DNA from 3 places in the uncultured Comamonas sp. genome. Region 2 is predicted to be linked to each of the others. Evidence: predicted binding sites of a transcription regulator. Region 2 holds the regulator's gene; each other region holds the start of a gene.
What was found. The regulator FNR, encoded in region 2, switches genes on or off when oxygen is low (the NO sensors DNR and NnrR bind a similar motif). The targets are predictions, from matches to a motif close to TTGATNNNNATCAA.

Region 1 (10,110 bases), on a different contig from region 2:
GCCTGCGCGTGCGCAAGCGCCACCTGAAGGAACACGACCGCAAGCGCGCATCGCGCGAAAACGCATAACCTGCGTTGCGACGTGATCCCACACCAGCAAAGGCCGCATCTGCGGCCTTTTTTGCGTATTGGAGGCGTCAGCCCATAGGCTGGAGCTTGAGCAGCAGTTCCTTCAAACGCTGCGCCGTGGCCACCGGCTGGCGCTGGTTCAACGCCAGCGCAATGCCGATCTGGGGCAGGTGTTGGGTGTCGGTCAGTTCGCGGAAGACGACGCCTGGCGTGGCGGCCTTGGCGACGACGGCGGGCACCAAGGCGACGCCCAGGCCCGCGCCCACCAGGCTTACCAAGGTCTGTGCCTGCACGGCATGCTGCTTGATCTTCGGCATGAAGCCGGCGTTCTGGCAGGCCAGCACCACCAGCGCATGCAGGCCTGGCACCTCGCTGGGGCGGTAGTTCACAAAGGGTTGGTCGGCCAGGTCGATCAGTTGCAGGCTCTCCTTGATCTGCAGCGGGTTGCCAGCGGGCAGCGCGGCAATCAGGCGGTCGGGCTCGACCGGGGTGATGGACAGCTCGGTGGCCTGTGTCACCGGGTAGCGCAGCAGGCCGGCATCGAAATCGCCGCTGGCGACCTGGGCGCAAATCTCGCGCGTGGTCGATTCGGTCAGCACCAGGTCGATCGCAGGGTAGGCGGCCCGGAAGGCCTGCACCAGTTTGGGAATCAGCGAGAACGTGGCCGAGCCGATAAAGCCGATGTGCAGGCGCCCCAGCTCGCCGCTGGCAGTGGCCTGTGATACCGCCTGCACCTGGCGCGCATGGTAGAGCGCGAGCTTGGCGCTCTCCAGCGCAGCCCGGCCCGCGCCCGACAGCACGGTGCCGCGCCGGTCACGCTCGAACAGCTGCACGCCCAGGTCGTCTTCGAGCTTGCGGATCGACTGCGACAGCGGCGGCTGCGACATGTGCAGCTGCTCGGCCGCCTGGCGGTAGTTCAGGGTGTGCGCCAGGGTGACAAAGTGGCGCAGTTGGCGCAAGTCCATTGATATCTCCTGTGTATCAGTACCTGTCAATTGCGACATAGACACAGTTGTGAAACATATCAAATAATGCCATTCATCGCTATCACCACAAAGACGGAGACAAGCCTTGAGTGCATTGACAGGCCTGCGGGTGCTGGACCTATCCAGCGTGATTTTCGGGCCGCTGGCCAGCCAGGTGCTGGCCGATTACGGCGCCGAGGTGATCAAGATCGAGCCGCCCGGCGGCGACTCCACGCGCTACACCGGGCCGGCCGCCGAGGCCGGCATGTCGGCGCTGTTCATGGGCTCCAACCGCAGCAAGAAAAGCGTGGTGCTGGACCTGAAGTCGCCCGAGGCCCAGGAGGCGCTGCATGCGCTGCTCAAGACTACCGATGTCTTCATGCACAGCATGCGCCCGCAAAAACTGGCCAAGCTGGGGCTGGACCCGGTGCGGCTGCGCAGCCAGTACCCGCGCCTGGTCTACGTGGGCCTGCATGGCTTTGGCGAGGATGGCCCCTATGCCGGCCTGCCCGCCTATGACGATGTGATCCAGGGCATGAGCGGCCTGGCCGATCTGATGGAGCGCCAAACCGGCGAGGCCCGCTACCTGCCGACCATTGCCGCTGACAAGACCTGTGGCCTGGTGGCAGCGCATGCGGTGATGGCGGCCCTGTTCCAGCGTGAACGCACCGGAGAGGGCAGCTTTGTCGAGGTGCCGATGTACGAGACCATGGTGGGCTTCAACCTGGTCGAGCATTTCTATGGCATGCATTTTGAGCCGGCACTCAGCGGTGCCGGCTACCCGCGCGTGATGGCGCCCTGGCGCAAGCCCTATAAAACCCTGGATGGCCATGTCTGCATGATGCCCTACACCGATGGCCACTGGCGCCGCTTCTTTGCCGCCGTGGGCCAGCCAGAGCTGGCGCAGGACGAGCGCTTTGCCACCCAGGCCCAGCGCACCCGCCATATCGCGACCTTGCTGGAGACCATGAGCAGCTATGTCGCGCAAAAGGACACCGCCTACTGGCTGCAGACCTGCGAAGCGCTGGAGATTCCCGCCGCCCCCGTCGCGCGCATGGACGACCTGCCGTGCGACCCGCACCTGCAGGCCACCGGCTTTTTTGTCGAAAAGCACGATCCCGCCATGGGCACGGTGCGTTTTCCGCGCTCCTCGGTGCGCATCGATGGGGCGCAGGCTCCCATCGGCATGCCGCCACGCCTGGGTGAGCACACGCAGCAGCTGCTGCGCGAAGCCGGGTGGGGCGATGCCCGCATTGCCGCTTTGCAGCCCTCCGTGGCTGATGAACCGCTGAAAGAAAAAACGCCATGACCGCCCCTAACTGGATTTCTTCGACCGAGAACCGCGCCGCCACGCTGGCCGGCACCGCACGCATGGGCCAGGGCTTTGTCTGGCAGGACCTGCAGGTTGGCCAGCAGCTGCGCACCTTTCGCCGCACGGTGACGGAGACCGACCTGGTCAACTTCATCAACACCACCGGCATGCTCGAAGCCATCTTTATCGAGGACGGCTACGACGGCGGCGCGATCCGGGGCCGGCCGGTACCCGGTGCGCTCACCTACACCTTGATCGAAGGCTTCATCCTGCAAAGCATGATCCAGGGTACGGGCCTGGCCATGCTGGAGCTGCACCAGAAGATTCTGGGCCCGGTGGTGGTCGGCGACACGATCGAGGCGCTGGTGGAGGTAACCGATATCAGGCCCACCAGCAAAGGTGGCCGGGCGGTGGTGACCTCGCGCATCGAGGTCTACAACCAGCGCCAGGAGCAGGTGATGGTCTACACCGCCGTGCGCCTGCTGGCCGGGCGCTAGCGCGGCCTCCCGTTAGGTGGCCGCCATGGCCTGCGTCAGATGAGAGAACCAATACAGGAGACAAAGATGCAATATGGTTTTGTACGTCGTTCGGCCCTGCTCGCGTTGGCGCTGGTGGCTGTGTGTGGGGCTGCGCAGGCGCAGGATCCCTGGCCCAGCAAGCCGATCACCCTGGTCGTGCCGTTTCCGCCGGGCGGGCCGACGGATATGGTGGCGCGGGTGCTGGCCCAGCAGGTGGGCCAGCAGCTGGGGCAGACGGTGATCGTCGACAACCGGCCTGGCGCCAACGGCAATATCGGCAACGCGCTGGTGGCCAAGGCTGCGGCCGATGGCTATACGGTGCTCTACAACACCTCGTCGATTGCGCTCAGCCCATCGCTGTACAAAAAGCTCAGCTACGACGTGGCCCGGGACCTGCGCCCGGTCGCATTGACGGCCGTGGTGCCGCTGGGCCTGGTGGTCAACCCCAAGGTGCCCGCCCACACGGTGCAGGAGCTAGTGAAGTACGCGCAGGACAACAAGGGCAAGCTCTCCTACGGCTCGGCCGGCAATGGCAATGTCACCCACCTGGCCGCCTTTCAGGTGGTGCAGCACTATGGCATCGATGCCAGCCATGTGCCCTACAAGGGCAGTGCGCCGGCCGATGTGGACCTGGTCGCGGGCCAGATCGAGTTCATGACCGACACCATCAATTCGGTGGCGCCCTTCATCAAGGACGGCAAGCTCAGGCTGCTGGCGGTGAGCACGGCCCAGCGTATTCCCAATTTCCCCAACGCCCCCACGTTGGCCGAAAGCGGCATGACCGGCTTTGAGGCCGGTGCCTGGCAGGGTGTGATGGTGCCCGCCAAGACGCCCGATGCGGTGGTGCAGCGCCTGAACGCCGAACTGCTGAAGGCATTGAAGGACCCGGGCGTGCTGGAGAAGCTGCGCGTGCAGGGCACCGAGCCGCTGGGCTCTACCCCGCAGGCCTATGGAGACTACATCCAGAGCGAGATCAAGCGCTGGGCCGGCGTGGTCAAGAGCACCGGCGTATCCCTGGACTGAACGAAAGCGAAGACGATGACGATTCTCAACGGACTGGCGCTGACGCGCATCCCGCCCGAGGGTGAGGCGCTGCGCGCCGAAGTGCGTGCCTTTTTGCAGGAGGCGGTCAAGGACATTCCGGCCCATATCCGCGCCAAGTCATGGAGCGGTTATGACCCCGCCTTCAGCCGCAAGCTGGGGCAGAAGGGCTGGCTGGGCATGACCTTTCCCAAGGCCTATGGCGGCCACGCGCAGGGCGCTTTTGCGCGCTATGTGGTGGTCGAGGAGCTGCTGAATTTCGGCGCGCCGGTCGGTTCGCACTGGATTGCCGAGCGCCAGAGCGCGCCCTTGATCCTGAAATACGGCACCGAGGCGCAAAAGCAGCGCTATGTACCGCCGGTGGCGCGGGGCGAGAGTTTTTTCTGCATCGGCATGAGCGAGCCCAATGCCGGCTCCGACCTGGCCAGCGTGCGCACGCGCGCCGTGCCCCATGAGGGGGGCTGGCTATTGAACGGGCAGAAGATCTGGACGACGAACGCCCAGCACTGCCAGTACATGATTGCGCTGGTGCGCACCTCGGGTGAGGCGGCTGACCGCCACAAAGGTCTGTCGCAGCTGATCGTGGACCTGAGCCTGCCGGGCGTCACCGTGCGGCCCATTGAGGACATGTCAGGCGATAGCCATTTCTGCGAGGTCTTCTTTGACAACGTGCAGCTCGCTCCCGATGCACTGGTGGGCGCTGAAGGGCAGGGCTGGGAGCAGGTCACCGCCGAGCTGGCCTATGAGCGCAGCGGCCCGGAGCGTCTGTTCTCGTCGGTGGTGCTGTTGGACCAGTGGCTGGCCTTCTTGCGCAGTCAGGCGGCGCCACGCGCCGAATCGCTGAAGCTGGCCGGCCAGATCCTGACACGCCTGGCACCCTTGCGCGCGCTGTCGGTAGCGGTGCAAGAGAAGCTGGTGCAGGGCCAGAGCCCCATCGTCGAGGCCGCGCTGGTCAAGGACCAGGGCACCGTGCTGGAGCAGTACATTCCGGCCGCGATTGCCGATGACCTGATGGCGCTGGATGGCGAGGGCGTGCCGCATGAACTGCTGCTGACCCTGAACTACCTCACACTCGTCTCGCCCTGCTACACGCTGCGCGGCGGCACCCGCAGCATTTTGCGCGGCATGATCGCGCGCGGCCTGGGCCTGCGTTGAGCGCAAGGAGAAAAACATGGACCATTTGATTAACGAGGCCCTGCGCGATCTGCTGAGCGGCCAATGCACGCCTGCTGTGGTACGCGCAATGGAGAGCGAAGTGGCGCAAGGCGCTGGCGCGTCGCCCGCCGCTGCGGCGCTGTGGCAGCAGATTGAAGATACCGGCTTTGCCGACCTGCTGCTGCCCGAGGCTGCTGGCGGCGCAGGCCTGGCCTTGCGCGATGCCTTTGGCGTATGGGATGTGCTGGGCCAGCATGCGATGCCGCTGCCGCTGGCAGACACCATGCTGGCGCGGGCCTGGCTGGCAACCGCCGGTGTGCCGTTGCCGCAGGGCGCCATTGCATTGGCGCCGCAGCTGGCAGTGGCGGCCGGTGGCGTGCGGGCCACCGGTGTGCGCGGCGCCCGCGTGGCGCAATGGGTGCTGGGCCAGCAGGGCGCCGATCTGCTGCTGCTGCCGGTGGCTGCGGCGCAGGCCAGTGCCAGCATTTTTGTGCTGGATGCGGATCTGCTCTGGCCCGAAGCAGCACTGGCGTCTGCAACGCGCGTGCCGGCCTTCGCCTCCTTGCTGGTCGCGCAGGCGGGGGTGGTCTCGGCCTTGCTGGCGGGCAGCCTGCTGACGGTGCTGGAGAGCAGCCTGAACTTTGCCAACGAACGCCAGCAGTTCGGCCGCCCGATTGGCAAGTTCCAGGCGATCCAGCATGAGCTGGCGGTGATGGCCGAACATGTGAGCGCCGCGCGCATGGCCGCACAGATCGCCTGCGAGGCCGATGGCGTGGTGGCAGACCCGCTCAAGGTGGCGGTGGGCAAGGCGCGCAGCAGCGAGGCGGCTGTCGAGGTGGCCTCACTCGCACATTCGATCCACGGCGCCATCGGCTTTACCACCGAGTTTGACCTGCAGCTCTACACCCGCCGCCTGCACCTGTGGCGCCAGACGGCCGGCAGCGAAAGCTATTGGCAGCTGCAGGCGGGCCAAGCGCTGTTGGCTGCCGATGGCATGGCGCTCGATGTGATCCGCCAGATCACGGACAGCAGCGCGCCGGTAGCCTGATTTGGCACCTGATTGACCGCAGCCAGCGCCGTTTTTCGGCTATGGTGGCGGTTGTTTTCAGAAGAACAAGGAGTCAAGTCTTATGTCGGTCTACACCGAAGATGTGCAAAGCGAAGTGCGTGGCCAGCTGGGCTTTATCACGCTCAACCGGCCCAAGGCGCTGAATGCGCTGTCGCTGGCGATGGTGCGCGAGCTGCGTGATGTGCTGCTGCGCTGGCAGCAGGACGACAAGGTGCTGGCCGTCGCCATCCGGGGCAGCAACAAGGAGGGCGCGTTTGGCGCCTTCTGCGCTGGTGGCGATATCCGCTTTCTGCATGCCGCCGGCATGGCAGGCAACCCCGAGCTGGAGAATTTCTTCACCGAGGAGTATGCGCTCAACCACCTGATCCACCATTTCGGCAAGCCCTATATCGCCTTCATGGATGGCATCGTGATGGGTGGCGGCATGGGCATCAGCCAGGGCGGCAGCCTGCGCATCGTCACCGAGCGCACGAAGATGGCGATGCCCGAGACGGCCATTGGCCTGTTCCCCGATGTGGGCGGCGGCTACTTCTTGTCCCGCTGCCCCGGCCATGTGGGCGAGTACCTGGGCCTGACCGGCCAGATGATTGGCGCGGCCGATGCACTGGCCTACCGGCTGGCCGATGGCTACCTGCCCAGCGCGCAGCAGCAGGCGCTGTGGGACGGGCTGGCCAGCGGCAGCTTTGCCAACGGCGACGCGGTGCAGGCCTTTGTCAAAGCCGGCCTGGCACCTGCGCCAGAGCGTGCAGCCAACCCCGATGCGGAGATCAACCAGTACTTTGGCCTGGCCGATGTGCCGGCCATCATCGCCGCGCTGGAGGCCGGCAACAGCGACTTTGCCCGCGCCACTGCCGAGACCTTGCGCAAGCGCTCACCGCTGATGCTGTTTGTCGTGCTCGAGCAGATCCGCCGCGCTCGCGGCATGCGCCTGGCTGACGACCTGCGCATGGAGCGCGACATGGTGCGCCACTGCTTCTACCTGCGGCCCGACCGCAAGAGCGAGACGCTCGAAGGCATCCGCGCACTGGCGGTGGACAAGGACCACGCCCCCCAGTGGAGCCCCGCCCGCATCGAAGACGTGAACCTGCAGGAGGTGGCGCAGATGTTTGCCAGCCCCTGGCCTGTGGAGGCGCACCCGCTGCTGGCGCTGAACTGAGCGACAGGACAGCGCCAGCGGCTACGTGGATGCGTAGGCGCTTGCCGCTCATCAATAGCGGGTGGGAGCCGGTGTGCTATACCTTGACGTCTGATCGTCAAGCTATCCATGAAAGGCAACAGCATGAAGCATGCAGACTCCCGGACCTCCTCGCTGCGCGTTGAGGCGAACATTGGTGAAGGCTTTTGGCGCAAGGGCCCCCAAGACAGCCTGCCGCCACCGGACATGACGGGCGCCTATATGCGCAACCGGCCGGTGCTGGGCGCGCCGGTAGCGGGGCGCAAGGCCTGGATCATCGGCAGCGGCATCGCCGGCCTGGCCGCAGCTTTCTACCTGATCCGTGACGGCGGCATGGCTGGCGAAGACATCACCATTCTGGATACCCTGGATGTGGCGGGTGGCTCGCTCGATGGTGCGGGCAATGCCGAGCAGGGCTATATCGTGCGCGGTGGCCGCGAGATGAACTGGAACTACGACAACTTCTGGGACCTGTTCCAGGACGTGCCGGCGCTGGAGCTGCCCGAGGGTTACAGCGTGCTCGACGAGTACCGCTACGTCAATGACAACGATCCCAACTGGTCCAAGGCCCGGCTGATGCACCAGCAAGGCAAGATCCGCGATTTCTCCACCCTGGGCCTGACCAAGGCGCACCAGTGGGAGATCGTCAAGCTGCTGCTCAAGCGCAAGGAGGAGCTGGACGACATCAGCATCGAATCCTATTTCAGCAAGAGCTTTCTGGAGACCAATTTCTGGTACCTGTGGCGTTCGATGTTCGCGTTCGAGAACTGGCAAAGCCTGCTGGAGATGAAGCTCTACATGCACCGCTTTCTCGATGCCATCGATGGGCTGACCGACATGTCGGCGCTGGTGTTCCCCAAGTACAACCAGTACGACAGCTTTGTCGTACCGCTGACGCGCATGCTCAAGGACAAGGGCGTGAAGGTGCAGTTCAACACCCGCGCCTATGACCTGGACATGCGCGAAGAAGCGGGCAGCCGCACGGTCACCGCGATCCGCTGCCGATCGGCGGGCCAGGAGGTACAGATTGACGTCGGTCCCCACGATGTCGTGTTTGCGCTGACCGGCTCGATGACCGAGGGCACGGCATATGGCGATCTGGATACGGTGCCGGTGCTGGCGCGTGGCAATGAGGAGCCGGGCGACGACAGCGACTGGACCTTGTGGAAGCGCCTGGCAGCCAAGTCGCCGGTGTTTGGCAGACCCGAAAAATTCTATGGCGATGTGAAGGGCTCGATGTGGGAGTCGGCCACGTTGACCTGCAAACCCTCGCCACTGATCGACAAGCTCAAGGAACTGTCGGTCAACGATCCCTACTCGGGCAAGACGGTGACCGGCGGCGTCATCACCTTCACCGATTCGAACTGGGTGATGAGCTTTACCTGCAACCGCCAGCCGCATTTCCCCGACCAGCCCGGCGACGTGCTGGTGCTGTGGGTCTACGCGCTGCTGATGGACAAGAAGGGCAACCATGTGCCCAAGACCATGCCTGAATGCACGGGCCGCGAGATTCTGGCCGAGCTGTGCTACCACCTCGGTATTGCCGACCAGATCGATGCGGTGGCGGCCAATACCAAGGTGCGCCTGGCATTGATGCCCTACATCACCGCGCAGTTCATGCCGCGCGCTGCCGGCGACCGGCCCCATGTGGTGCCCGAGGGCTGCACCAACCTGGCCTTGCTGGGCCAGTTTGTCGAGACCAGCAATGATGTAATCTTCACGATGGAGAGCTCGGTGCGCACGGCGCGCATCGGCGTCTACACCCTGCTGGCCCTGCCCAAGCAGGTGCCCGACATCAGCCCCACGCAGTACGACATCCGCAACATCATCAAGGGTGCGCGGGCGCTGAATGGCAACCAGCCCTTTGTCGGTGAACGTCTGCTGCACCGCGTGCTGGGCAAGACCTATTTCGCCCACATTCTGCCGCCGTTGCCTGACAACGACGAGACCCTGCGCGAGCGTGCCGAATCGGAGCTGGCGCAGCTGCTGGGCAAGGGCGGCCAGGCTTTCGGCAAGCTGTCGGCCTGGCTGGAGCGCTACAGCAGCAATCTGCGCGATAAATCCAAATAATTGGCGTGCGGGGCGGCATGCCCCCATGCAAAGAGGTGGCCGCAGGGCCACCTCTTGTGGTATGCGCTGACGGTCAGGGCCGCTGGCCGATCAAGGCGTGGCGAGCTTCCACACACCGCCGCCCATGCCGTCGCCACGCTTGTCGCCCGCCTGGCTGTCCTTGGCGAAGTAGTACAGCGGCCAGCCCTTGTAGGCCCACTGCTGGGTGTTGTCGGTGCGGGTGATGATGCTGAAATCACCAATCGGCTTGGCGCCTGGGGCCACGCCCAGTGGCGGCCAGTTGGTGGCGCACTGCTGGTAGCAGGTGGATGCACCGCTGCCAGCAGTGTCCTTGGTGAAGGTGTAGAGCGTGCGGCCATCGGGGCCGACGAGCACGCCATCGGCGGAACGCACCGGGGTGCTGGTGGCCGCTTCCTTGTGGTCCTTGTGGTGCATCGAGCCACAGGCGGTCAAAAGGACGGCCGACAGCGGAATGGCCAGTACTGCGAGCTTGGAGAACATAGACAGCATCCAGGTTGGTTGATGGTGCCGACCAATATAGTGCGCGCTGATGTAGTGCCGTGTCAGACGGGCGCGCTATATCGCAGCGCTCAGCGCCCGGCGTCAGCGCTGGCGGCAGCCAGTTTCAGCATGCGGTCAAAGGTGGCGGCAAGGGTGTCGCGGCGGTTTTGGCGGTAGTCCTCATCCGGGTCCAGCTCGTCGATGCTGCCGTCCCATTCGCGCAAATAGATAAGCTTC
Region 2 (10,110 bases):
GCGGGCGTGGAGCTGGCCAGCTGCTGCGACAGCCGCCTGGCGGCAGACACGGCCCAGTTTGGCGCGCCCATTGCCAAGCTCGGCTTTCCGATGGCGCCCAGGGAGGCGGCGCTGGTGCTGAGCCAGGTGGGGCCTGCGAAGACGCGGCAGATGCTGCTGGAGGCGGCGGTCTTTGGTGCCGACCAGATGCAGGCCTCGGGCTTTTTGAGCCAGGTCCTCCCGGCCGCCCAGCTGCAGGCCGAGCTGGCGCGCACGGTTGCCCGCATCTGTGGCCTGGCCCCCCAGGCCGCCCGCATGACCAAGCAACTGCTGCGTGCGCTGGCCGACGGCGATGCCCAGGCCCCGGTGCTGCAGCAGCCCTATGCCTATGCCGATTCTGCAGAGCACCGCGAAGGCATTGCCGCCTTTGTAGCCAAGAGAAGTCCCCAGTTTTGACGCTGCCTGCGCGGGCCAGCGGCCCGGCTGCAGGCGCCAAGAAAACCACCAACCACGTAGACCAACATGACCAACGACAACCTGTTCTGCGCGCTGCGCGCAGCCTTTCCTGACGACCTCGATGCCATCGCGGTGGAGACCACCTCGGCCAGCGGCGCGCCGCTGCACTACAGCTGGCGTGACCTCGATCGCATGAGTGCGCGCATCGCCAACCTGCTCGATTCGCTGAACATTCCTTCCGGCAGCCGGGTCGCGGTGCAGGTGGAAAAATCGGTCGAGGCGATGGCGCTGTACCTGGCCACCTTGCGCGCAGGCCATGTCTTTCTGCCGCTGAACACCGCCTACCAAAGTGCCGAGATCGAGTACTTCATCACCAATGCGGAACCGGCAGTCGTGGTCTGCTCGCCCGCCAACTTTGGCTGGGTCTCCAAGATCGCCTTCCAGTGCGGCACGCAAAGCGTGTTCACCTTGGGTGATGACCGCAGCGGTACCTTGCTGGAGCGCGCGGTGCACTGTGCCGATACCCACACGCCGGCGCAGAAATCCGCCGGCGACATGGCCGCCATCCTCTACACCAGCGGCACCACGGGCCGCAGCAAGGGCGCGATGCTGAGCCACGGCAACCTGCTGAGCAATGCGGTGATGCTCAAGGACTACTGGGGCTGGAAGAAGGGCGATGTGCTGATCCATGCGCTGCCGATCTTCCATGTGCACGGCCTGTTTGTCGCGATCCATGCGGCGCTGCTCAACGGCAGCAAGATGATCTGGTTTGCCAAGTTCGAGCCCAAGGCAGTGATTGCCGCGATGGCACGGGCAACGGTCTTCATGGGCGTACCGACCCTGTATGTGCGCCTGCTGGCCGAGCCCGGCCTGACCAAGGAGGCCACCCGGCACATGCGCCTGTTCATCTCGGGGTCGGCGCCGTTGCTGATCGAGACCTTCCGCGAATGGCAGACCCGCACCGGCCACACCATCCTGGAGCGTTATGGCATGAGTGAGACCATCATGCTGGTCTCCAACCCCTACCAGGCCGATGCCCGCCATGGCGGCCAGGATGAGCGCCGGGGCGGCACGGTGGGCTTTGCGCTGCCGGGTGTGGGCGTGCGGGTGCAGGGCGATGATGGCCAGGCACTGGGCGCCGACGAGATCGGCCATATCCAGGTGCAAGGCCCCAATGTGTTCAGCGGTTACTGGCGCATGCCCGAGAAAACCGCCCAGGAGTTCACCGCTGATGGCTGGTTCAAGACCGGCGATGTCGGCAAGATCGATGCGCGTGGCTATGTGACCATTGTGGGCCGCAGCAAGGATTTGATCATCTCCGGCGGCTACAACGTCTACCCCGCCGAGATCGAAGGCTTCATCAACGAGCTTCCGGGCGTTGCCGAAAGCGCGCTGGTGGGGGTGCCACACCCGGATTTTGGCGAGGTCGGTGTGGCGGTGGTCATAGCCAAGGCAGGCCAGCAACTGGACGCCGAAGCCATCATTGCTACCCTCAAGAAGCAGCTGGCCAACTTCAAGATACCCAAGCGCTGCTTTGTCGTGGCCGAGTTGCCCCGCAACACCATGGGCAAGGTGCAGAAGAACCTGTTGCGCGACCAGTACCAGGGCCTGTTCAAGGGTTGATACCCTGCAGTGGCGGTTTGGAGCCGCCATGACAAAACCCTCGCTTGTTGCAGCGTATCCGCTGCCGCAAGCGAGGGTTTTTTATCGGGGTTGAAGTTATGCAGCGGTCAGCGCAGCACCAGCACCGGTATCGTCGCATGGGTTAGCACATGCTGGGTTTCGCTGCCCAGCAGCAAACGCTTCAAGCCCCGGTAGCCGTGCGAGGCCATCACAATCAGGTCGCAGTTTTCCTTCTTGGCCGTCTCCAGCAAGGCCTCGGCAATCAGGTCGGACTTGATCACCAAGGTCTTGATCGGCACGCCCGTTGCGGCCCCTTCGGCCACGACCTTGTCCACCACGCTCTGCGCAGCGCGCTGCCAGCCTTCTTCGATGCGTGCGATGTCATCGGGGTTCTGCATCGTGCTGCCTTCGAAGTAGCTGCGCGGGTAGTTCGGCGAGATATTGACGGCGGTGACGGTGGCATGGCTCAGCTTGGCCAGCGCCAGCGCATGGCGGACCGCTTTCTCGGACAGCTCAGAGCCATCGGTGGCAAGCAGGATATGTTGGTACATGACAGGCTCCTTTCGGGTCAGACTCCGGACAGGGCCACAGGCTGCTGCCTTGCCCTGGTTTCATCTCCAAGCATCGCCGCTTATCGCGCGGAACGATGTCGGATCAGGCCGCGTTCGTGTCTCTGGCCTGCACTTTTCAGGCCGAGCAGGCCTGGGTGTTGATCAGACCCTGGAGCTTGTCGGTGTCGAGAATGCGCACATGGCGCTGCTTGACCTCGATGATGCTCTCCTCGGCAAACTTGGAGAAGGTGCGGCTCACGGTCTCCAGCTTCAGGCCCAGGTAGCTGCCGATTTCCTCGCGGGTCATGCGCAGGATCAGTTCATGCTGCGAAAAGCCCCGGGCGTGCAGCCGCTGCACCAGGTTCAGCAGAAAGGCGGCCAGACGCTCTTCGGCACGCATGCTGCCCAGCAGCAGCATCACGCCGTGCTCGCGCACGATCTCGCGGCTCATGACCTTGTGCACATGGTGCTGCAAGGCCGTCACTTCGCGCGACAGGTCCTCGAGTGTCGAGTAGGGCATCACGCAGACCTCGGCATCTTCCAGCGCAATCGCGTCGCAGGAGTGGCGGTCATTGACGATGCCGTCCAGGCCGATGATCTCGCCCGCCATCTGAAAACCGGTGACCTGGTCACGCCCGTCTTCGGTGGCGATGCTGGTCTTGAAGAAGCCGGTGCGAATCGCATACAGCGAGGTGAAGGTCTCGCCATTGCGGAACAGCGCACTGCCGCGCTTGATCTTGCGGCGGGTGGCAACGATCTCGTCAATACGCTCCATTTGTTCGGCCGACAGACCCACGGGCATGCACAGCTCGCGCAGATTGCAGTTGGAGCACGCCACTTTGATGGAGTTGGATGTCATGTATCAATACCCGTGAACAAATATTCGTGTAGGAACGGCGTTCCTTGTATGCGCCTATTGTGCGTGCAGGCGCCAAATGGGTTCTTGATGTATATCAAGGACGGGTGGCGAGCCTTGGGGCACATTGGGGGTCCGCAAGGATAAAGCCCATGATTTCCCTGACCCCCGAACTGCTGCGCCGTTTTGACGTCCCCGGCCCCCGTTACACGTCGTATCCTACCGCAGACCGATTTGTTGAAGCCTTTGCTGCGAATGAGTACAAGCAGGCGCTGGCGCAACGCGGCAGTGGCCTGGCGGCCAGGCTGGCGCCACTGTCCTTGTATGTGCATGTGCCGTTCTGTGCCTCGCTGTGCTACTACTGCGCCTGCAACAAGATCATCACCAAGCATGCCGAGCGGGCCGACGAATACCTGGATTACCTGGAGCGCGAGCTGGATCTGCAGCTCGCCCACCTCAGCACACGCTCGACCATCAGCCAGCTACACCTGGGCGGGGGCTCGCCGACCTTCCTGAGCGATGCGGGTCTCAGCCGCCTGATGGACATGGTCAAGCAGCGCTTCCATCTGCAGCCGGGCGGCGAGTACTCGATCGAGATCGACCCGCGCACCGTGAGCCGCGAGCGCCTGCTGCACCTCTACCAACTGGGCTTTAACCGCCTGAGCTTTGGCGTGCAGGATTTCGACCCGCTGGTGCAAAAGGCCGTGCACCGCGAGCAGCCCGCCGACCAGGTGTTTGCGCTGGTCGAGCAGGCGCGCGCAATCGGCTTTGAATCCATCAATATTGATCTGATCTATGGTTTGCCGTTGCAAAGCCCGGCCAGCTTCGCCCGCACGATGGAGCAGGTCAATGCGCTGCGGCCTGACCGCATTGCGCTCTACGCCTATGCGCATCTGCCCGAGCGCTTCAAGCCCCAGCGCCGCATTCTGACGCAGGACCTGCCCAGCCCGGCGGACAAGCTGGCCATGCTGGCCCAGGCGCTGGCCGCGCTGGAGGGTGCTGGCTATGTCTACGTGGGCATGGACCATTTCGCGCTGCCCGAGGATGCGTTGGCGGTGGCCAAGCGCCAGGGCCGCCTGCACCGCAATTTTCAGGGCTATAGCACGCAGCCCGATTGCGATCTGCTGGCACTGGGCGTCTCGGCCATCGGCCGCATCGGCGCCACCTACAGCCAGAATGCCAAGACGCTGGAGGAGTATTACGACCTGATCGACCAGGGCCAGATCCCCGTGGTGCGCGGGCTGGCGCTGACGCGCGATGACCTGCTGCGCCGCGCGGTGATCATGGGTCTGATGTGCCAGGGCAGCCTGGCGATCGAATCGCTGGAGCAGGCCTGGCTGATCGACTTTGCGCAGTACTTTGCCGCCGAGCTGGCCCAGCTGCGCGAGCTGCAGGCGCAGGGCCTGGTGGACGTGCGAGACGATGTGATCAACGTGACCGAGCTGGGCTGGTACTTTGTGCGCGGCGTGGCCATGGTGTTCGACAAGAACCTGCAGGCCGACCGCAACCGCGCGCGCTTCTCGCGCATCATCTAGCCTGCTGTGGCCTCTCTCAGACCTGCCACGCTGCCAGACTCTTGTAGAGCATGTACAGCGCCAGGCACAGCAGGATGCCACCAAAGATCTTCTTGAGCTGTGCCACCGGCAGGCGGTGCGCGGCGCGGGCACCCAGCGGTGCGGTCAGCACGCTGCAGGTGGCGATGGCGGCCAGGCCCGGCAGCCAGATGTAGCCCAGCGAATGCGGTGGCAGGCCCTGCAGGTGCAGGCCGGCCACCATGAAGCCGGCGACATTGGTGACGGCGATCGGAAAGCCCAGTGCCGAGCTGGTTGCCACCGCGTTGTGCATCGGCACGCTGCACCAGGTCATGAAGGGCACGCTGATGAAAGCACCGCCGGCCCCGACGAGGCCCGAGAGGCAGCCAATCACGCCGCCGGCCGCCAGCTGCCCGGCGGTGCCCGGCATCGGGCGCGTCCCTTGGCTGTTGGGCTTGCGGAACATGCGCAGTGCCGAGTAGCCAATGAACAGGCCGAAGAACAAGCCCAGGTAGCTGCCCTTGAGCACCGCAAAAATGCCCAGGCTGGCCAACAGGCCGCCCAGCACGATGCCCGGGGCCAGGCGTTTGACGAGATCCCAGCGCACGGCACCATGCTGGTGGTGGGCGCGGACGCTGGACATCGATGTGAACACGATGGTCGCCATCGACGTGGCGATCGCCATCTTGATCGCCAGCTCAGGCGCCACGCCCTGGGTGCCCAGGATATAGGTGATGAAGGGCACCAGCACCATGCCGCCGCCGATGCCCAGCAGGCCTGCCAGAAAGCCGCCGATCAATCCCGGCAGCGACAGCGGCAGCAGAACGAGAGGATCAGCCATGGTGCGCAGTAAAAAGGCCACCTGAAACAGGTGGCCTGAAACCCCGCTGTCGCGGAGAGGAGAAGACAGGTTGGGCAGCCTGCCCGAAAAAATCAGGTGTTCGCAGCGGATCCACTGGACCGTCATCCTGAACCGGGGGTTCAGGTGGGCGAGGGCAACCTATCGTTGGGTTCATCTGACGCGAGACGATCACGCTCAATAGGTAATGTACCAAGCCCGTGCTCGTAGAGCATTGGTTCAAGGAACTATAAAGTCCAGCAGGGCTGCGAACGCTTCCATTGTAATCGCTCGCACCTGCTGCACCCCCCAAAATCGCAATTCAATGTGCTGAGATTGGTCAAAAAAGATAGCGTCCTACACAGCTCGTAGAACGCATGGAACGGTATTTTTAGCCAATGCATTGCATGGCGCCAGTATTTGGTGTTAGCGGCTGCTAACACGCTGCTGTCAGGCGCTGGCGGCCAGCGTTTCGGCACCCGGGGAGGGGGCGGGAGCCAGTGCCGCATCGAGCCGTTGCAGCACCGATTGCAGACGGGGCTCGTCCCAGTCGAGGCTGGCCTGCGCAGCGGCGGCGGGCTGGCTCTGGGCCTCGGCCATTGCAGCCGATTGGGCGGCGGCCTGCGCTTGCAATGCATCGGCCGTCTGGCTCAACTGGCTGTTTTGCACTTGCAGGTCGAGCAGATCAAAGGCCACATTGAGCGCCGCCAGCACGGCAATGCGCTCGCGGCCACGGATCTTGCCCGCGTCGCGGATGCCGCTCATGGCCTCATCCACATGCTTGACGGCGGCCAGCAAGCGTGCCTCCTGGCCTTCGGGGCAGCCCAGCATATAGCTTTGCTGCATGATGTGTACTTCCAGCTGTTTCATCATTCGTCCTGGTCAAAGGTCTTGGGCAGGCGTTCGATCAGTGCGTCCACGCGGGCGCGGGCCGCAGTCAGGCGCGATTGGAGGGAGTCGCGCTCCTGGGTAAGGGTGGTGACCTGCTCTTGCAGTTGGGCGTGGGCGCGTTGCAAAGCCTCATGACGGCTCAGCAGTGCTTCCACCCGCTCAAGCATCAGATCCATAGAAGGCGTAGTGGCCATAGAGAGACAGTCTTCTTAAGTGCGCAATGGGTTTAACGCTAAAATTGTACCCGTTGGTGCTCGCCCCAGTGGTTCACATGGGGGCAGTTCAACGGGAAGCAGGAGCGCTGCTTGTGCCCTACAAGCGTTGCGCAACCTGCGCTGCCCCCGCAACGGTAAGCGATGGTTGGCTTTTGCGCCATCCACAGCCACCACTATGCCACTGAATACCTTGAACAAGTGTTTGGGAAGGCGTGTGCTGTGTCATCGCCAGCCCGGATACCGGCCAACATAGTGGAGGTGCGTGGCCCAGGTGCTGCCACAGCTTCCGTGTTCCCCATTGCCGGCGGGGAGGCTGGCGCGGGGTGGTTCATCGCCAGCTCAGTCCATGTTTTTCTCGCCTTTCACGACACGCCGCTGCGCGCGTCCCGTCTGCACGCCCCGTTCCCGGTTGTTCCCCTCCCGCTCCACCATCGCTTGGGCGGCGAGCGCAGCGCTGCCTTGCGTGGCGCTGTCCGCGCAGGCGCAGCAGCTGCCCTCCGGCCAGGAAACAGCGGGTAAGAACCTGCAGGAGATGGTGGTGACTGCCAACCGCATCGAACAACCGCTGTCCGATCTGGTGGCCGATATGTCCATCATCGATGCGCCAACCATCGAGCGCCAGGGCCCGGGCAGTGTCGCCGATGTGCTGGCGCGGGTGCCGGGTATCCAGATCACGCGCAACGGCGGGCCCGGCACGACCACCAGCGTGTTTCTGCGCGGCGCCGATTCGCGCTTCACCGCCGTCTACGTTGACGGCGTGCGCATGGATTCGCAATCGACTGGCGGCGCCTCCTGGCAATCGATTCCGCTGGCGCTGATCGACCGCATCGAAGTGCTGCGCGGCCCGGCGGCTGCCGTCTACGGCTCGGACGCCATGGGCGGTGTGGTGCAGATCTTCACGAAGAAGGGCGACGGCCCCGCCCAGCCTTATGCCGGCCTGGGGGTGGGCAGCCGGGGCATGTTCACTGCAGAGGCGGGTATCTCCGGCGGCGCGGGCGGATGGGATTACGCGCTGGGCCTCAACCGCTCGCAGACCGATGGCTTCAATGCGCGTACGGTCGCCACCGCCAACCCGGACAAGGACGACTACCGCAGCAATGCGGTCAGCGGCCGTCTGGGCTACCAGCTCAACCGCCAGCACCGGCTGGAGGCTACCTTGCTGGCCAGCGATGTGAACTCGGGCTATGACATCAGTCCGGTGGATGATGACCGCAGCCTCAACAAAATGTATGCGCTGGGCCTGAACTGGCAGGCGCAGTGGACCGCGCAATACAGCACCAAGCTGCAGTTCAGCCAGTCGCGCGACTATTACGAAACCCGGCCCTCGCCCTACCAGACGGACACCCGCCTGCAGAACTACCTGTTCCAGAACGAATGGCGCCTGGGTGTGCACACCTTGACGGCAGCGCTGGAGCGGCGTGACGACGCATTGACCAATGGCGGCATTGACCGGGATCGCCACCAGAATGCGCTGGCGCTAGGCTATGGCCTGAACACCGGCCCGCACACGGTGCAACTGAACCTGCGCCGGGATGACGACAGCGAGTTTGGCGGCAAGACCACCGGCAGCGCCGCCTACGGCTATGCGTTTGCAACCCACTGGCGCGCCACGGCAACGGTGGGCACCGCCTTCCGTGTGCCCACGCTCTACCAGCGCTTCAGCGAATATGGCGATGCCTCACTGCAGCCCGAGAAAAGCCGCAATGCCGAGCTGGGCCTGCGCTGGGCGCAAGGTGCGCACAGCTTCTCGGCCACGGCCTACCGCAACCGGGTGACCGACCTGATCAACTTCTCGTCACCCGGCAGCTGCGACAGCCCATTCGGCTGCTATGCCAATGTGGGCAAGGCACGCCTGGAGGGCATCACCCTGGCGGGCACCACCAAGCTGGGCGCCTTCAACCTGCATGGTTCGGTTGATTTCCAGAACCCGCGCGACACCGAAAACGACAAGCTGCTGGCGCGCCGCGCCAAGCGCTATGCCACCCTGGGCGCCGAGACGCGTGCCGCAGGTTGGACCTGGGCCGCCGACCTGCAGACCAGCGCCAAGCGCTTTGACAATGCCGCCAACACCAATGTGCTGGGCGGCTACACCTTGTTCAACCTGTCGGCGCAGACCGAGGTGGCCAAGGATGTGAACCTGATCGCCCGGATCAACAACCTGGCGGACAAGCGCTACCAGACCGCACGCACCTACGCCACCGAAGGGCGCAGCGTGTATGTGGGTGTGAAGTGGATGCCGCGCTGAGCGCAGAGGGGATAAGCGAGCCATGACAGAGATGACGGTTCAGGACCGCCCAACGGCCTCTTGTGTGGCGCTGCTGATTGCGGCGCCCGCATCCGGCCAGGGCAAGACTACGGTGACAGCGGCCCTGGCCCGCCTGCATGCCCGCCAGGGCCGGCGGGTGCAGGTGTTCAAGTGTGGTCCGGATTTTCTTGATCCGCAGTGGCTGCGCCTGGCCAGCGGCCAGCCAGTGCATGCGCTGGACCGCTGGATGAACGGTGAAGCGGATGTGCGCGCGCGCCTGTTCCAAGCCGCGCAGTGCAATGATGTGCTGCTGATCGAAGGCGTAATGGGCCTGTTCGATGGCGCCAACAGCGCCGCCGAGCTGGCCAAGTCGCTGGGCATCGCTGCCGTGGTGGTGGTCGATGCATCGGCGATGGCCGCTACCTTTGGCGCCATTGCCCATGGTTTGCAGCACTATGACCCGGGCCTGCAACTGGCCGGCGTGCTGGCCAACCGCGTGGCCACCGCCCACCATGGCGAGATGCTGCGCAGCGGCCTGCGCGACCCGGCCCTGTGGCTGGGCGCGATGAACCAGGTCAGCCTGGATGCCGCCAAGCCGCGCGCCAACCTGCTGCCCGAGCGCCATCTGGGACTGGTGGCAGCCCATGAGCTGCACGACGCCGCCGAACGCCTGGATGCTGCTGCCGATGTGCTGGCGCAAACGCCGCTGGGCCAGCTGGCCTGGCAGCAGTGGCAGCAGCGCTGGACGGTGGCCTTTACCGCGCCTGCGCCCACCGCCCCGGTGCCCGCCTGGCTGGCCGGGCGGCGCATTGCAGTCGCCCGCGATGCCGCTTTCAGCTTTATCTACACTGCCAATCTGGAATGCCTGCAGGCCATGGGGGCCGAGCTGGCCTTTTTCTCGCCGGTCGCCGGGGAGCGCCTGCC
Region 3 (10,110 bases), on a different contig from region 2:
GATCGATGTGCTGGCCTGCGCGCGGCAGATGCTGGCGATGCTGCGCCAGCTGCACCAGGCCAGCGGCCTGGACTGGCAGCTGGTGGAAGCGGGCAACGCCTTGTGGTGGCGGGGTGAGCGCGCCGATCTGGAAGAGTTGCTGGGCAACCTGCTGGACAACGCCGGCAAGTGGGCTGCCTCCCAGGTGCGGCTGACGGTGCAGGGCAACGCCACCCAGGGCCTGGTGCTGCAGGTAGAGGACGATGGACCGGGCATGACGGGCGCACAGATGCAGGCGGCCGGTGCGCGGGGCAAGCGCTTTGACGAGACGGTCGCAGGCACGGGCCTGGGCCTGGCGATTGCGCAGCAGATTGTGCACGGCTATGAGGGCCAGCTGCAGCTGCGCAAGAGCGAGGCCTTGAAAGGGCTGCTGGTGCGGGCCGAGATGGCCGGGGTTTTGGGCTGACGGCGCTCAGCCCGGCTTGGCTTGGCCGGGGCCGGGGCTATCAGGTCCCCAGCTGCACGACCGGTGTAAAGCCGCCAAAAATCATGCGCTTGGCATCGAACGGCATGTTCGCCGGTTGCATGTCGGCCAGACGCGGGTCGGCCATCACCGCGGCATTGATGCGGTCGCGCTCGGCGCGTGAGGTGTAGACGATCCAGGAAAAGCAGGCAACCTCATCAGGCTGCAGCTTGACGGCCATCGGGAACGAGGTGACTTCGCCATCGGGCACATCGTCGCCCACACATTCCCAGTACTGCAGCGCGCCATGTTCCATCCAGACTTTGCCGGCTGCCTCGGCCATGGCACGGTAGGCCTCAAGATTAGCGCGGGGGACGGGTAATACAAATCCATCGACATAGGGCATGGTGGTCTCCTGGGCGCTCAACGGCGCCGTTTTATCTGCAGGCGCTACATGGCAGCGATCACGCCGTGGCTACAGCGTGGCAGCCAGGGCCACCAGCTGGTCGGTGGCCAGGCCCCAACCGGTGTGAAAGCCCATGGCCTCATGCTGCTTGCGGGTCTCTTCGCTCCAGTGCCGCACGGTAGCGGTGTAGCGGGTCTGGCCGCCATCGGGCTCAAACTCGATGATGGCGGTCATGAAAGGTTTGGTACTGGGCACCCAGCCAGCGGTGTAGGCATCGGTAAAGACCAGCCTGCGGTCCGGCACCACCTCCAGGTACACGCCGGCATTGGGGTACTCGTTGCCTTGCGGGTCGCACATGACGATCTGGCTGCCGCCGCCGACGCGCACATCGATGTCGGCGCTGGCAATCGTCCAGGGTTTGGGTACAAACCATTGGCTAAGCAGTGCAGGCTCGGTCCAGCAGCGGTAGAGGGTGGCGGCGGGGGCGTTGATCAGGCGGCTGAGTACCAGATCATGGAGATGGGGCTGTACAGACATGGGGGGTGGCTCGGTTCGGTGGTTGGGCCTCAGACAGCGGGATCAGGCAGCGGGCTGCGTTTGGACGTTCACCATCCACGGCGTGCCAAAACGGTCGGTCACCATGCCAAAGCCCGGTGACCAGAAGGTGGCGGAGAAGGGCATCGCGACCTGGCCACCGTCCGCCAGGCCGTTGAAGATGCGCTGGCCATCGGCTGCGGAATCCACACCGATGGACACCCACATGCCCTGGGGTTTGACATAGCCGCCACCACAGGTCTCGGGACCGCCGCCTGGCACTGCAGGCATCGTGTCCGAGGCCATGATGGCCTGGCTGCCCACCTGCAGATGCGCGTGCATCAGCCGGGATTGCGCTTCAGGCGGAAGCGGCGGCATGCCCTCGCTGGGCGGCATGTCGCTAAAGCGCATCTGGTGCATGATCTGGCCGCCAAACAGCTGGGCGTAAAAAGCCATGGCCTCGGCACAATGGCCATCGAAGTTCAGATAGGGGATGAATTGCATCTGTGTCTCCTTGTTATGGTCAGCCATTCTGGGCGCCCGCGCGGGTATCTGTCCATCACCAAATGGCAGCGGCCGTTTCAGAATGTAAGTCGCGTTGCGGTGGCAGCCAACACCAAGCCGCAGTGCGGCGGCAGTGCTTGCGGCTTGCCGTATGCTGGGCACTCCGTGTTTGACTTGGCATATATGACTTTTGACTCCTTGCATGCGCCCGCAGGCCCGCCTCTTGCTGATACAGAAATTGCCAGCCTGCGACAGCGCTTGCAAAACGCGCGGCATGTGCTGGTGCTGACGGGCGCGGGGGCAAGTGCCGAGTCGGGTGTTCCCACGTTTCGGGATGCGCAGACGGGCTACTGGGCCCAGTTCAGACCGGAGGAGATGGCCAGCGAGGCGGGTTTTCTGGCCCATCCGCAGCGGGTCTGGGACTGGTACCAGTACCGCCGTGATCTCATCGGCCGGGTGATGCCCAATGCCGGCCATGTGGCGCTGGCGCAATGGCAGGCGCGCCATCCTGATCGGATGACCCTGGTCACACAGAATGTGGATGGCCTGCACCAACGTGCCGGCAGCAGGCCGGTGCTGTGCCTGCACGGCAACCTGATGGACAACCGCTGGCTGCTGCCGCCCAAGGCCTGTTGCGATGCCCGTTTCACCGAAGGCGATGCGCCGCCCCAGTGCCCTGGTTGCGGCAACTACCTGCGCCCGGGTGTCGTCTGGTTTGGCGAAGCTCTGCCACAGGCCGAGCTGCAGCAGGCGCAAGATGCGGCCAAGGGCTGTGACCTGATGCTGGTGATTGGCACCTCTGGCCATGTGTACCCTGCGGCTGGCCTGGCCCATATTGCGGCCCGCGGTGGCGCCCATGTGGTGGTCATCAACCCCGAGCCCACCGAACTGGACAGCGTGGCTGACCAGTGCTGGCGCCAGCCTTCGGCGCAGATTTTGCCGGCTCTGCTGGCCTAGCCTGTCTAGCCCAGGGGCTTCAAGCCTCGGCGCTGGCGGCGTTGAGCGTGGCCATGGCATCGGCATCCAGCTGCAACTGGCTGGCGCGGATCAGCGACTGCAGCTGCTCCAGGTTGCTGGCACTGGCAATCGGCGATGCAATGGCCGGCTGGCGCATGACCCAGGCCACAGCCACTTCGCCCATCGGTGCAGCGACACGGGCGCTGACCTGTTCCAGCGCAGCCAGAATGCGCAGACCCCGGTCGTTGAGGTAGAGCTGGGTGGTCTTGGCGCCGCGCGGGCTTTTGCTGGCATCTTCGGCCTTGCGGTATTTGCCGGTCAAAAAGCCGGCGGCCAGGCTGTAGAAATTGATGACGCCTACGCCATGCGCAACGCACAGCGGCTGCAGCTCTTTCTCGAACACGGCACGGTCGTAGAGGTTGTAGAGCGGCTGCAGACTCTCATAGCGGGCCAGACCATGCTGTTCGCTGGTCTGCAGCGCCTCTGCCAGCCGTGCAGCGCTGTAGTTGCTGGCACCTACCGCCCGCACCTTGCCTTCGGCGATCAGCTCGCCAAAGGTGCCCATCACATCGGCCAGCGGCACCTGCGCGTCGTCGTCATGCGATTGGTAGAGGTCGATGTAGTCGGTCTGCAGGCGCTGCAGTGAGGCATCGACCGCCTGGCGAATGTACTCCGGGCGCAGGCCGACCTTGCCATCGCCCATGTCCTTGCCGACCTTGGTCGCCAGCACCACTTGCGCGCGTTTGCCCGAGCTGCGCAGCCATTTGCCCAGCACGCGTTCGGACTCGCCACCGCTGTGGCCTGGCGCCCAGCGCGAGTACACGTCAGCGGTATCGACAAAGTTCATGCCGGCATCCAGCCAGGCGTCCAGCAGCCTGAAACTGGTGGCCTCGTCGGCCGTCCAGCCAAATACATTGCCACCCAGGCACAGAGAAGAGACCTGCAGCGGGGATCGACCGAGAGGGCGCAGTGGTGTTGTCATGGTTTTAAGAGGCGTAGCTACCCAGCAGGGCGGAGCAGACATTATGCGGCGCGGGCAGCGGGCCCGGCCACCCTTTGATGCAGCGCAAACCCCGCGCAACCACTGCAGGGCGCTGCCGCGCAACCGGTGCGCGTCCGTTTGCCGGGGCATGCGTTTTAGAGTAAGTTATGCATGGAACAACTAAAAGGAGTGACACTATGTTCAAACATATTCTGGTGCCGGTCGATGGGTCTGCCACCTCCATGCTCGCAGTCAACAAGGCCGCCGGTCTTGCCAAGGCCTTTGGCAGCCAGGTCACTGCGGTGTATGTAATCGATCCCTATCCCTTCACCGGCGTGGGTGCTGATTTTGCCTACGGCCAGGCGCAGTACCTGTCGGCCGCCACGGCCGATGCGCACACCGCGCTCGACGCCGTCAAATCTGCGATGGAGCAAGCGGGCATCCCCGTCGACACCGTGATGGGCGAAGGCCACTCCGTACACGACGGTGTGATGGAAGCCGTCAAAACCACCGGTGCCGACCTGATCGTCATGGGGTCGCATGGCCGCAAGGGCCTCGAAAAGCTGGTGCTGGGCAGCGTGACCCAGCGGGTGCTGAGCGACAGCCTGATCCCGGTGCTGGTCGTGCGCCAGTAAGACCGCGCGCGCCGCCCGGCGACAGGGATGGCGCGAACCGGGCCCCATGCGCGTGCTACGGCATACCAGCGGGCAGTGCTGCGGCGCTGCCCAAAGTTGTGTAGCACGCAATGCTTTTGAGACCGCCGTAAGCTCGCCCGCTTGACGGAGTTTTACATGCAGTCCTTTCCCCCTCCCTATTGCGATGCCGACACAGTAGACGGCACTTTGCGCGCCTATGGCTATGCGGTGCTGAGCCCCGCAGCGGTTGCACAGTGGGCCGCTTGCCAGCCAGAGGAGCTGGCGGCGCTCAGCGGCCACTGGGAGGCGATGCCCCACGATGCGTACCTCAAGGATGGCGGCCGGTACCGCAAGCGCCGCCATTCCTGCTATGTGGTGCAGGATGACCAGGTGCAGGCGGTGGCCCACCGTGCCCACTGGCAGCCGGTGGAATACAACGCCTTGCATGGCGGCATGCAGCGCTGGTTTGAACCGGTGACGGACACCACGCAGGCGCTGCCGGCATGGAGCCAGATCATGCGGGCGCTGGGGCACACGGCGCAGGCGCTGTTTCCCAGCGCTGAACACGCGCGTTGGTACACCGAGGCCCACCAGTTCCGCATCGACACCGCCGAAGGCATTGGCCGGCCCACCCCCGAAGGCGCGCACCGCGATGGCGTGGACCTGGTGGCGGTGTTTCTGGTGGCACGCGAAGGCATCAAAGGCGGGGAGACCCGGGTGTTTGATGCGCAGGGCCCGCAAGGCCTGCGCTTTACGTTGACGGAGCCCTGGTCGCTGATGCTGCTCGATGATGCCCGCATGATCCATGAGAGCACGCCGATCCAGCCCCTGGGCGAGGCTGCCGGCCACCGCGACACGCTGGTGGTGACCCTGCGGCGCGAGGCATTCCAGGGCGACGGCGCCTGAGCGCCTGCACCGCCGTGGGCCACTGGGCGTGGCCACAAAAAAAGGGCACCTGCAAGGCGCCCTTGTCGTGCCGAAGCCTTCGGGTTACTGGATGGTCGCGCCGGAGGCTTCGACGATGGCCTTGGCATCCTGGAAGTCCTTGTGGAAGAACTTGTCAAAGTCAGACACCGACATGGCTTGCGGCTCGGCGCCCTGGGCCAGGATGGAATCCTGCACTTCCTTCTGGCCCAGCAGCTTGTTCACCTCGGTGTTGAGCTTGCTGACGATGGGGGCGGGCAGGTTCTTGGGGCCAAACAGGCCATACCAGGTGCTCACATCAAAGCCTTTCATGCCCAGCTCGGCGACGGTGGGCACATCCGGCAGCGACGTGCTGCGCTTGGCCGAGGTGACGGCCAGCGGACGCAGCTTGCCAGCCTTGATCTGACCGATGGCCGAGGGCACCGAAGAGACCAGCAGGTCGACGTTGCCGGACAAGGTGTCGAGCAGCGCGGGGTTGGAGCCCTTGTAAGGCACATGGGTCAGCTTGACGCCGGCCGCCTTCTCAAACAGCACGCCGGCGATGTGGATGCTCGTGCCATTGCCGGGAGAGCCGTAGGTGATCTTGCCGGGATCGGCCTTGGCTGCGGCGATCACATCGTTCAAGGTCTTGAATTTGCTGTTTTCCGACGTGGCGATGATCACCGGCGAATAGGCCACATGGGCAATGGGCGTCAGGTCCTTGCCGGGGTTCCAGGGCAGGCCCTTGTACAGGTAGTAGCCCAGCACCACATTGTCCTTCTGGCCCATGACGATGTCATAGCCGCTGGGCTGGGCCTTGGCCACTTCGCTGATACCGATGGTGCCGCCGGCGCCCGCACGGTTGTCAGCCACCACGGTCCAGTGGTTCTGCTCGCTGAGCTTTTGTGCAATGATGCGCGCGAGGATATCGGTGCCGCCGCCTGGCGGAAAGGGCACGACCATGCGTACGGGCTTGCTGCCGGGGTAGTCTGCCCCCGGGCCCTGGGCCATGGCACCCGATGCTGCACCCACCGTAAGGGCCACGGCGGCGCATTGCAGAATCTGTTTCATCATTGTGTTGTCTCCTTGAGAGTGACACCTTCGCATGGCTTTCGCAGAGGCGGCCAAGGAGGTAGTTGCATAAACGGTCAAAGGGGTGATGATGCATGCCATCACGCCAGGTGGCATATTCTAGGGGCTGTGGTGTTGGGCGATGTTGCGCAGGCAGGTTGCAGCATGCAAAACATGACAAGCGGCTGACAGCCCCGCCTTGGGCGTATGCAGATGACAACAGTGACAACAGAAGGATCGACTATGAAAGCAAAACTCGCGGGGGCGCTTGCCTCGGTAGTCATGGGCTGTGCGGCCTTGGTCAGCCTGCCCAGCCATGCGGCGCTGGCTGTTGGCGCCCAGGCGCCGCTCTTCAGCACCCAGTCGGCATTGGCCGGCAAGGTGCAGCGTTTTGACATGGCCGACGCCTTGAAGCGCGGCCCCGTGGTCCTGTACTTCTTCCCCAAGGCCTTCAGCCAGGGCTGCACCATCGAGGCGCATGCGTTTGCCGAAGCCACGCCTGCTTTTGCGGCATCCGGTGCCCAGGTCGTCGGCATCTCGCACGATGACATCGCGACGATGCAGCGCTTCTCCAGCGAAGCCTGCCGCGACCAGTTCAGCGTTGCGTCCGATCCCGATGCCAAGGCCATCAAGGCCTATGACGCGGGCTCGGCCGCACGGCCCGGAACAGCATCGCGCATTTCCTATGTGATCGCTCCGGACGGCAAGGTGATCTATGCGCATGAGGGCAGCGATCCGCTGGAACACGTGCAGCAGACCTTGAAGGCGGTGCAGGACTGGAAGGCGCGCCAGAAGTCCTGAGCTGCTGCAGCAGCGGGCGGCGGCCATGCTGGGCGCTGCCGGCATGCTGCTGAACACTGCCCATGCTGGCATCTATCGCCTATGATCGCCTGATGCTGGCAAGTCTGCTCCAACCCCAATGGCCCCACCGGACCTGGCGCACCGCGCGCCGCTGGGCGGTGGCCTGGTGGCGCATTTTCTATCTGGGCGCCGTGGTGCTGGTGATGCTGATGTCACCCAGCAGCTATGGCCCGCAGACGCGCGCGCGCCTGATGCGCCGCATGTATGTCGACACGGCGCCCATCCTGCTGGGCTTTACCGCACTGGCCGCGTTGCTGTGCCTGGTGGTGGCGCGCATCGTCTTTGTTACCGCGACCAGCTATGGCCTCTCGCGCGTGGCCGTCGAGATGGTCATCCGCGTGCTGGTGCTGGAGCTGATTCCGCTGACGGCCGCGCTGTTTGTGGCGATGCGCTGCTCCATCCCTGCGGGTGCCTCCTTGGCCAAGATGCGTGAGGACGGGCATTTTGAGCGTCTGCGCCAACACGGCTATGACCCCGTACGCACCGAGATGCTGCCGCTGGTGGTGGCCAGCATGTATGCCTCGATCACGTTGGCGGCCTTGTCCTGCGTGGTGTCGCTGGTCATGGTGTATTTCAGCGTTTATGGGCTCAGCTGGGTCGGGTTTGATCTCTACACGCGCATGTTTGCCAGTGTATTCACACCGATGGTGACCTGGCTGTTTGGGCTCAAGACCGTGCTGTTCGGACTGGCCGTGGCGTTGATCCCCACCGCATCGGCCATGTACCGGCCTTACGGCATGGACCGCAACGAGACCCTGGGCCCCGCATCCGACCTCAGCGGTCTGGCGCGCATGTTTGCGGTGCTGCTGCTCATTGAGGTCGGGTCGCTGCTGGGGAACTACTACTAGCGAATCACCCGGCCGGCCGCCGCGCGTGGCGGCAGCGGCCCAGCCCTAGCGCGCAAAGCGCCCAGGCCTACCAGATCAGCCACCGCCAGCGGTTTGCTTTTGTGTACGACCCGCAGCAGGTCTTCGTCGTACAGATCTGCATCGTCCTGCGGCGCGCGTCCAACATGCAGCGCCACCGCGTTCGACAAAGCTGGGCCCCCGGGTGGCAGAAGGCGCATGCGCAGGCCTTTTTGAGGCCGGTCAGCGCCCGGGTGGCGCAACATTTAAAATACACCATTGCCTGCATGAGTTCCTGCCTCAACTGCACGCCACCCCTTCTTGGGCCATGCATTGGCCGCGCAACCACCATGACTGATTCTCTCTCCCACAGCCCTTGGCGCATGTCCGTCGCGCCGATGATGGACTGGACTGACCGCCATTGCCGCTATTTTCACCGTCTGCTGACCCGCCAGACCTTGCTCTATACCGAGATGGTGACCACGGGCGCGCTGATCCATGGGGATGTGGCGCGGCATCTGCGCTTTTCTGCGCAGGAGCACCCGGTCGCATTGCAACTGGGCGGCAGTGAGCCGGCGGACCTGGCCCAGTGCGCCCAACTGGCGCAGGATTGGGGCTATGACGAGGTCAACCTGAACTGCGGCTGCCCCAGCGAACGTGTGCAGCGCGGAGCCTTTGGCGCCTGCTTGATGAACGAGAAGGAGCTGGTCGCCGATGGCGTCAAGGCCATGCGGGATGTGGTGGACATCCCCGTGACGGTGAAGCACCGCATTGGCATCGACAAGAACGAAAGCTATGACTTTGTGCGCGACTTCATCGGAACGGTCGCCGATGCGGGTTGCGAGGTGTTCGTCGTGCATGCCCGCAATGCCTGGCTCAAGGGGCTCTCGCCCAAGGAGAACCGCGAGATCCCACCGCTGCGTTATGACGTGGTGGCGCAGCTGAAAAAGGATTTTCCGCATCTGACCATCGCCATCAACGGCGGCATTGCCGATGACGCCACGGTGCTGGCACAGCTGGAGCAGGTTGACGGCGTGATGGTTGGGCGTGAGGCCTACCACAACCCCTGGTGGCTGGCGACCTGGGATGCGCAGTTCTATGGCGCCGAACCCGACAACGGCATCAGCCGCGAATCGGTGGAAGAGGAGATGGTGCGCTATATGGAGCGCGAGGCGGCCGAGCATGGCACGCACTGGTACGCCATCGCACGCCATATGCTGGGCCTGCGACAGGGTATGCCCGGTGCGCGCCGCTGGCGCCAGGTCTGGAGCGACCACCGCATGAAGCATCTGCCACCGCACGAGGTGATGCAGGCCGCCCGCACCAAGCCGGAACGCCACGCCGAAGCCACCGCATCGGCAAGTATGTGACAGGGCAACGCCGGTGCCCCCTTGGCGATGGCGGCCGGCTTCATGCAGAGTTTTTTGCCGCGATTGGCGTCTGTGCTGCACGCCTATGCATGCTGGGCGGCAGGCCCGAAATGCTCTCCTGGCCACTGCAGGGGCCGCGCGTACCGGCAGCCCTCGCGTGGCCGATAGCGGTTGCTATACTTCCCGCGATACAGGCCGCCCCGGGAGGCGCCAATACGGTGCAAGTCCCGGTCGTAAAGTGCAGAGCCAACAAAGCACAAGGGAAGAGGGATGGGAGAGAAGAATCCGCGATGGGCCTTGGGCCTGTTGTTGGCGGTGGGCTGGCTGGGCGCCCACCGCTTTTATTTGGGGCGCCATGCAAGCGCCGTCGCGCAGCTGGCCGTGTCCCTGCTGTGCGCGGCGCTGTGGCTATGGGGTGGACCAGCTGCACGCTACGCGCCTTATCTGCTGGGCCCGATTGTTTTTTGGCTGCTGCGCGATGGCTTTTGGCTGTTCGACTATTTTCGGGTCGAAGAAGACATGGACTCGCGCTTGTCGGCCTTTGCCCAGTCGCAGCTGGATGAGCAGACATCGATGCCTGCAGCCAAGGCACAGGTGGCC

Region 1: a site for FNR is predicted at 7,326-7,339, ahead of ACHWUQ_RS02080 (oleate hydratase). Genes of this name have one in related genera too.
Region 3: a site for FNR is predicted at 3,900-3,913, ahead of ACHWUQ_RS21265 (universal stress protein). Genes of this name have one in related genera too.

Annotation. Positions count from the first base shown of each region.
Region 1 covers NZ_CAXYJV010000003.1:47,593-57,702, reverse strand. The annotation lists gene typA (translational GTPase TypA) at 1-68, shown strand, start outside; gene ACHWUQ_RS02115 (LysR family transcriptional regulator) at 137-1,033, opposite strand; gene ACHWUQ_RS02110 (CaiB/BaiF CoA transferase family protein) at 1,140-2,342, shown strand; gene ACHWUQ_RS02105 (MaoC family dehydratase) at 2,405-2,842, shown strand; gene ACHWUQ_RS02100 (tripartite tricarboxylate transporter substrate binding protein) at 2,909-3,886, shown strand; gene ACHWUQ_RS02095 (acyl-CoA dehydrogenase family protein) at 3,902-5,059, shown strand; gene ACHWUQ_RS02090 (acyl-CoA dehydrogenase family protein) at 5,076-6,107, shown strand; gene ACHWUQ_RS02085 (enoyl-CoA hydratase/isomerase family protein) at 6,190-7,284, shown strand; gene ACHWUQ_RS02080 (oleate hydratase) at 7,408-9,372, shown strand; gene ACHWUQ_RS02075 (ATP-binding protein) at 9,463-9,873, opposite strand; gene ACHWUQ_RS02070 (DUF4259 domain-containing protein) at 9,963-10,110, opposite strand, start outside.
Region 2 covers NZ_CAXYJV010000038.1:208,480-218,589, reverse strand. The annotation lists gene ACHWUQ_RS14625 (enoyl-CoA hydratase/isomerase family protein) at 1-435, shown strand, start outside; gene ACHWUQ_RS14620 (malonyl-CoA synthase) at 502-2,058, shown strand; gene ACHWUQ_RS14615 (universal stress protein) at 2,166-2,609, opposite strand; gene fnr (fumarate/nitrate reduction transcriptional regulator Fnr) at 2,746-3,468, opposite strand; gene hemN (oxygen-independent coproporphyrinogen III oxidase) at 3,618-5,000, shown strand; gene ACHWUQ_RS14600 (sulfite exporter TauE/SafE family protein) at 5,017-5,838, opposite strand; gene ACHWUQ_RS14595 (cell division protein ZapA) at 6,286-6,705, opposite strand; gene ACHWUQ_RS14590 (hypothetical protein) at 6,705-6,920, opposite strand; cobalamin riboswitch at 6,958-7,205, shown strand; gene ACHWUQ_RS14585 (TonB-dependent receptor domain-containing protein) at 7,288-9,186, shown strand; gene ACHWUQ_RS14580 (cobyrinate a,c-diamide synthase) at 9,209-10,110, shown strand, end outside.
Region 3 covers NZ_CAXYJV010000050.1:61,243-71,352, reverse strand. The annotation lists gene ACHWUQ_RS21295 (sensor histidine kinase) at 1-445, shown strand, start outside; gene ACHWUQ_RS21290 (DUF1428 domain-containing protein) at 486-848, opposite strand; gene ACHWUQ_RS21285 (SRPBCC family protein) at 918-1,385, opposite strand; gene ACHWUQ_RS21280 (VOC family protein) at 1,428-1,886, opposite strand; gene ACHWUQ_RS21275 (NAD-dependent deacetylase) at 2,070-2,843, shown strand; gene ACHWUQ_RS21270 (aldo/keto reductase) at 2,863-3,825, opposite strand; gene ACHWUQ_RS21265 (universal stress protein) at 4,023-4,460, shown strand; gene ACHWUQ_RS21260 (2OG-Fe dioxygenase family protein) at 4,617-5,366, shown strand; gene ACHWUQ_RS21255 (tripartite tricarboxylate transporter substrate binding protein) at 5,451-6,437, opposite strand; gene ACHWUQ_RS21250 (peroxiredoxin) at 6,678-7,235, shown strand; gene ACHWUQ_RS21245 (ABC transporter permease) at 7,328-8,143, shown strand; gene dusA (tRNA dihydrouridine(20/20a) synthase DusA) at 8,491-9,510, shown strand; gene ACHWUQ_RS21235 (NINE protein) at 9,781-10,110, shown strand, end outside.